Dyadobacter chenhuakuii: one gene and its partner. The protein of the gene in region 1 interacts with the protein of each later gene in a pairwise test. Links are inferred from orthologs where the notes say so. Each region holds a gene or a part of one and is shown in the gene's direction. Other genes may lie near its edges.

Region 1 (3,311 bases):
GTGACTGCCTGCAAAGACGATGAAAAAGAGCCAGATCCTGTGGAAGATACAAATCCGATAGTGGGAAGATGGCAATTAACAGCTGTAACACCTGAAACTCCCGGAACGACGATTCCAGCATTGGCATTTATTCAAACTGCTGCCCCTTGTTTCCTGGAATTGAAACTGACTTTTAATCCCAATAACACTGTCACCGCAGCAGATTGCCCTACGGCCGTTTCTGCAATTGATCCTTTTGTTCCCGTTGGAACTGATGCTAAATGGAAAGTAGCCGGTGACAAACTAACATTAAGCAGAGGCACAACCAGCCAGGAATTTAAGATCACACAAACGGCTACGAACCTTACAGTTGTCGTTAACACGCAGACAGATGCAACCAAGCCGGCTGTTAATGCGCTGCTGATCTTCAAAAGACTTTAATATCATTCCAATTCTTACTATTGCCCTGCCTTTAAAGGCAGGGCAATTTTTTTAGCTGGTGTGGTCGCATACTACAAGCCATTTGCCATTGATCTTTTTCCAGAGTAATGTGTAATGTCCTTCGATGTCGCCTTTTTCGGGCCGGGTCAGGTGAAACTTCCCAACCAGAAATGCCACGTCCTTGCCTGGAAATGTGAGGTTCAGGTAAGTAAATTTTAATGTTCCCATCGTCGCACGATCCGGGTAGCGCTTCAAATAACCTTCGTGCGTGGCTTTGTAGCCATAAGTTATGCCGGCCTTTCCAACGAACATCAGCGAGTCCGATTCCCAGTAACCGTTCATAAACGAATCAATGTCGCCGCGGTTCCAGTCGGCCATCTGGCGGTTCATGGTTCCGTAAATGGTTTCCTTGTCTTTCGAAGTCTGTGCTTTTGCAAACATTGAAATCGTGATCAGGATGAGGGTGAAGAGCCGGTTTCTCATAATTTTTGCGGATTTTTGTAAATCGTTTCCTGATTTTAAATATACACGAAAGAAACAAGGGAAGCGTTTGCAAGACAAAAAATCCAAATCAGAAATATCAGAATGAGTAAGTTTGACGATATATTTAAAAAGCTTGACCGTCAGAAATATCCGTTTATCGATGGGCTTTATTACTTATTCATTGTCGTTTTCCTGCTCATTTTGTTCCTATTCTTCGCCTGACCTGTGAACAAGCCTTCCTATCTGTTTATTCTGAATCCCAACTCCGGCACTTCGATTGGCAAGAACGCCGGTGAGGTGAAACGGGCTATTGAAACATTTGCGCAAAAAAACGGAGCGGAGGCTAAAATACTTTTTACAGAAGAAAGGGCGCATGCAACAACATTAGTAAAAGAAAACCTGGGTTTACAGCCCTGGAACGCCATTGTTGCCGTAGGAGGCGATGGGACTGTCAATGAAATTGCACAGCCGCTTGTGCATACGGAGCAGCCGATCGGCATCATTCCGCTTGGCTCGGGCAATGGCCTAGCGCGTCATCTGGGCATTCCGCTTACATTGGAAGCTTCTCTGAAAAGGCTTTTTGAGAATAAAATAATCACCATCGACAGTGCGCAAATTAATCAAATTCCCTTTTTCTGCACCGCCGGAATGGGTTTTGACGCTTATGTAGGGCATTTGTTCAGCCAGCAGCACCAGCGTGGACTGTCTACATACATTAATGTTTCGTTTCAGTCGTATTGGAGTTATAAGCCCCAGAGTTTCCGGTTGAATGGTGTGGAGACTCATGCTTTTTCCCTGTCATTTGCCAATGCAGGTCAGTTTGGAAATAATGCCTGGGTCGCTCCTCAGGCCAGTTTGCAGGACGGTTTACTCGACATTTGCACCATTAAGCCATTCCCGAAATGGTATGGTACATCCCTGGCATATCAGCTTTTCACCAAACAAATGAAGGCTTCGCGTTACATTGATTACGCACATATGACTGAGGCTGTGGTGGAGACGGATGTGCCGCCAATGATACATTACGACGGAGAGCCGTTTCAGCTTGATACAACGAGAATTGAAGTTAAAATTAGACCGCAGAGCCTGCGAGTAATTGTCTGATGTCAAAAAAGAACCGCACAGGAGTCATATATTCCACAAACCCTGACTTCGAATACAACGATTCCGGAGCCGACGAACCGGATACATTACCCGCTGCACAGCAGGACCTGAGGATCTGGCTGGATCGCAAAGGCGGTGGAAAAGTAATTACGATTATAAAAGGATTTATTGGCACCAATGCAGACATGGAAGCCTTGGGAAAACAACTAAAAGCGCTTTGCGGAAGCGGCGGAACTGTAAAGGACCAGGAAGCCCAGATCCAGGGCGATCACCGCGATAAGGTGATCAACTGGCTGGTTGGGAAGGGTTATAAAGCTAAGAAAGCGGGAGGCTAGCTTTTTTTTGCCTAAATCCCCTGAAGGGGACTTTACATACGAGATGAGAAAGTCCCCTTTAGGAGATTGAGGGCCTAAAGAACCTTATTCGTGTCTATCTCCGTTGGAGCAGGCAAATTGGATGGGGGTGGCTGCGGCAACTGGTTTGAGCGCACATTTTCCAGCACTTCCACATTGGTTACGAAATATTTGGTATCACCATTCCAGGGCAGTGTAAAGAATTTTTCTTCGTAGGTAAGTGAAACGCGCTGCCCGTTTTTGATAGCTTCTTCGAGCTTAGCGATCGCATCTTTATTTTTTGCGCTTACAGAAAACACCCATTCCGAAGAATTCATGGTGCCGTCGCCTTCGTACAGGCCGCCCATTCTCAGCTCGCCTTCGTATGTTTTAAATAAATATCCTTTGTTGCTCAGCTTGGTAATGAAACCTCCGCGTTTTCCTTCGCTGTAATAGCCGAATGTCAGGTAATAGAGGATTCCAAAAATGACGGCCAGAAATATGGCAAATATGACCCATTTACGCATAATAGTAATTTTCTGAGTTTATTGATATCAGCGAACTTCGCAAAACAGTTTGACTATTCCTAGTTATTATTTTGCCCGAATGGCAATAACCGGGTCCATGCGCGCGGCGAGCATTGCGGGCACAATTCCCGACAACACACCAATGATACTTGAAACGCCGAGCCCGAGTATAATGTTACCCGGCGTAAGCAGGATCTGCAATGAGCCCATCGGCATGAACGATAGAAGAAATACCAAAAATATGCCAACCAGTCCGCCGACTAAACTCAGCATAACCGCTTCGAATAGAAATTGGAACAGGATCGAATAGTTTTTAGCGCCCAGGGATTTCTGAATGCCTATGAGGTTCGTTCTTTCTTTAACAGAAACAAACATAATGTTGGCGATCCCAAACCCTCCTACCAAGATCGAAAAGCTTCCGATTACCCAGCCGGCAATGGTTAGC
Region 2 (3,185 bases), 2.9 Mb from region 1 along the record:
CTGATCTATTATGGATTGGAATACAAATGGATCACATTATATCTGACCGGCGAACTGCAATACGAGGAAATGGTGGTGCGCCTGGAAACGGAGATCCACCGTTTTGCAAAGCGACAGATGACTTTTTTCAGGAAGATGGAAAAAGACGGCATTAATATCCACTGGCTTGATAGTGAACGCAGTGCGGACGAGCAGGCAGCAACCGTAGCTTCGCTTTATCAGCAATATTCAGCATTGAAATAAGAGTAGTTTACCCTAAAAGACGTCATATAAAATGAATAAGAAAGTGAGCAGCCTTTTGCTGCTGTTGGTCCTGAGCGTAACCGATGCCTACTTGCTTGCACATCCCAACCTGATCGGAAAGCTCGGTGTGATGGTTTATAAGCACGTTTACATCCGGAATTTTCCGAGGGCTTTGCTGACGGTTCTGCTCGTTGTGGGCATTTCGCTGGCTCTTTGTGAATTGATAAGAAGGTTTGCAGACCGGAAGCCGGCTACCATTTATTACAGCTGGTTATTGGGCATTGCGGTGTTTTGGTTTGGTTACGTTTATCTCACGTTCTCAACCTTTTCCTATCGCATTACAGGCAAAGCATTTATCTATGGCGCTCACCTGCTGCCGGTTATTCTGGCCGGGTTGTTCGGGCGTTACCTGATCAAGCAGATACTGAGCAAGCCCAGGTATGTAGAGACGGATCCGACTCTGAAATGGACAAAGGATAAGGAAGCTTGACGGCTGCGAATTGCATTATTTTCGCCTATATATGTCTTCAATAGAATAATATCATATTTACTTTAAATTGTGAAATATTATTGCCCCAGTCCCGATTTTGCACAAATAAAACATGGATAATAATAGAAAGTACACAGTTTTTTAGGATATTGCGGCTTGTGTCGGATCAGGAAATGGTTACTCTTGCGTTCAATTAACACAAAATTAATTTGTTGGATAAGTAAATCAGGAGCACGGAAAATCTTTGGATTGAATTGACCCGATTTACCTATATCTTGTCATTAACCTTTTTAATTTTATTCCCATTAATATGTCCCAAATAGCTGAATTAACCCTTGAAGGTAAGAAGTACGAGTTCCCCATTATAGAAGGAAGTGAACAGGAGAAAGCGATAGATATTGCCAAATTACGTGACCAGACAGGGTATATTACAATTGATGCAGGTTATAAAAATACAGGTGCAACAAAAAGCGCTATAACGTTTCTGGATGGAGAAGAAGGGATACTAAATTACAGGGGTTATTCGATAGAGGATCTGGCTGAAAAGTCGTCATTTCTGGAGGTGGCTTACCTGCTTATTTACGGAGAGCTTCCTACGGCGAAGGAGTTTGAGGAATTCGAGCACGCGATCAGGACGCACACCCTCGTGAATGAGGATATGCGCAAGATATTTGAAGGATTTCCGGTAAATGCGCATCCTATGGGCGTACTTTCGTCGCTGGTGAGCGCGATGAGTGCTTTTTATCCTGAAACTTTTGATACCAATTCAGAAGAGATCACCCAGCTGCATATTATTCGTTTGCTGTCTAAATTGCCGACGATAGCAACCTGGTCTTACAAAAAATCGCAGGGTCATCCGGTGAATTATCCGCAGAATGACCTGGATTATTGTTCCAATTTCCTGAATATGATGTTTTCGCTGCCCGTAGCGAAATACAATGTGGATCCCGTTGTTTCGGCAGCGTTGAACAAATTGCTGATCCTGCACGCAGACCATGAGCAAAACTGCTCTACGTCGACGGTTAGGCTGGTTGGTTCTTCGCATGCGAACATTTATTCTTCTATATCTTCCGGTATCAGCGCACTTTGGGGCCCGCTTCACGGTGGTGCAAATCAGGAAGTAATTGAAATGCTGGAAGCCATTAAAAACGATGGCGGTGACGTGCAGAAATACATCAATATGGCCAAAGACAAATCGAGCGGCTTCCGTTTGTTTGGTTTTGGACACCGGGTTTACAAAAACTTCGACCCGCGCGCACGCATTATCAAGAAAGCAGCGGATGATGTTTTGAATAAATTGGGCATCAATGATCCGGTTCTGGAAATTGCTCAGAAACTGGAAAAAGCGGCTTTGGAGGATGAGTATTTCGTATCAAGAAAACTTTATCCAAACGTCGATTTCTATTCGGGTATCATTTATCGTGCATTGGGCATTCCTACGAATATGTTCACAGTAATGTTCGCTATCGGCCGTCTTCCGGGATGGATAGCGCAGTGGAAAGAAATGCGTGCGAACAAAGAGCCGATCGGCCGTCCGCGTCAGATCTACACAGGCGCTCCGAAAAGGGATTTTGTTCCGATGAACGAACGCTGATCAATTTAGAAATAACACTTTCAATATCAAGAGATTGCTTGTAAATAGCAGTCTCTTTTTTGTTAAATAAAATACAATGCTGATAAAACAAAAACACCTCGAAGGCATCATGTCCGGAAACGTTTCCCTTGCTTTCCGCAAATGGAAAAAGCTTTCGATCAGGAAAGGCAGCCTGCTCCAGACGAGCATTGGGGTAGTGAAGATTACGGACCTTGCAGAAACTGAACTATCCAAAATAACGGATGAGGATGCCAGGCTTGCCGGTTATGAAAACGCACAAGCGGTAACGAGCGAACTCGAAAAAGTCACGAACGGCGCCATTTACCGGATCGAACTTGGCTACGAAAGCCCTGATCCGCGCATTGGTCAGAGAGAACAAAAGGAAATTACGAACGAAGAGCTGGAAGCACTGAAAGAAAAGCTCCTTAACCTGGACAAGTTCAGCAACCAGGGAAAATGGACGACCAAAGTGTTAAAAGCGATTCAGGATAATCCAAAACTACCGGCAGTTGCGCTGGCAGCAAAGGTGAACAAGGAAAAGGAATGGTTAAAGACCAATGTCAGAAAACTAAAAAACCTGGGTCTGACGATTAGTCACGAACCAGGTTATACGCTGTCGCCGCTCGGCGAATATGTTTTGAAATCACTTCCTGAAAAGCCTCAGAAAGGATCAGGGATATAATCTCTCGATTTCCCAGCTGCCTTCATCCGTTTTTTTATAAACAAGCCGGTCGTGAAGGCGGCTGCTCCGTCCCTGCCAGAATTCGAAGTAATGCGGGATCACCCGGTAACCGCCCCAATGTGGCGGGCGCGGCACCTCGGCACCTTCGAATTTTTGTTCCAAAAGTAGTGTCCGTT

The links.
Region 2: the proteins of NFI80_RS17785 (region 1) and NFI80_RS05830 interact in binary tests that used the Escherichia coli proteins (3 or more experiments, as listed by UniProt). The link is inferred for Dyadobacter chenhuakuii from one-to-one orthologs.

The regions. Positions count from the first base shown.
Region 1 is NZ_CP098805.1:4,293,522-4,296,832, forward strand. Bases 87-3,067 are described here. They hold NFI80_RS17785 (diacylglycerol/lipid kinase family protein), read left to right. Parts: upstream 87-1,128; coding sequence 1,129-2,007; downstream 2,008-3,067. Other genes in these bases: NFI80_RS17775 (lipocalin-like domain-containing protein), read left to right, coding at 87-420; NFI80_RS17780 (YybH family protein), read right to left, coding at 472-903; NFI80_RS17790 (translation initiation factor), read left to right, coding at 2,007-2,342; NFI80_RS17795 (DUF8785 domain-containing protein), read right to left, coding at 2,417-2,866; NFI80_RS17800 (ABC transporter permease), read right to left, coding at 2,933-3,067. Outside these bases: more of NFI80_RS17775, read left to right, coding at 1-86; more of NFI80_RS17800, read right to left, coding at 3,068-3,311. UniProt on the Escherichia coli protein: In vitro phosphorylates phosphatidylglycerol but not diacylglycerol; the in vivo substrate is unknown.
Region 2 is NZ_CP098805.1:1,394,321-1,397,505, forward strand. What follows is about bases 331-3,185. They hold NFI80_RS05830 (citrate synthase), read left to right. Parts: upstream 331-1,043; coding sequence 1,044-2,327; downstream 2,328-3,185. Other genes in these bases: NFI80_RS05825 (hypothetical protein), read left to right, coding at 331-733; NFI80_RS05835 (hypothetical protein), read left to right, coding at 2,404-3,009; pdxH (pyridoxamine 5'-phosphate oxidase), read right to left, coding at 2,998-3,185. Also shown: tRNA (adenosine(37)-N6)-dimethylallyltransferase MiaA, read left to right, coding at 1-243; more of NFI80_RS05825, read left to right, coding at 275-330.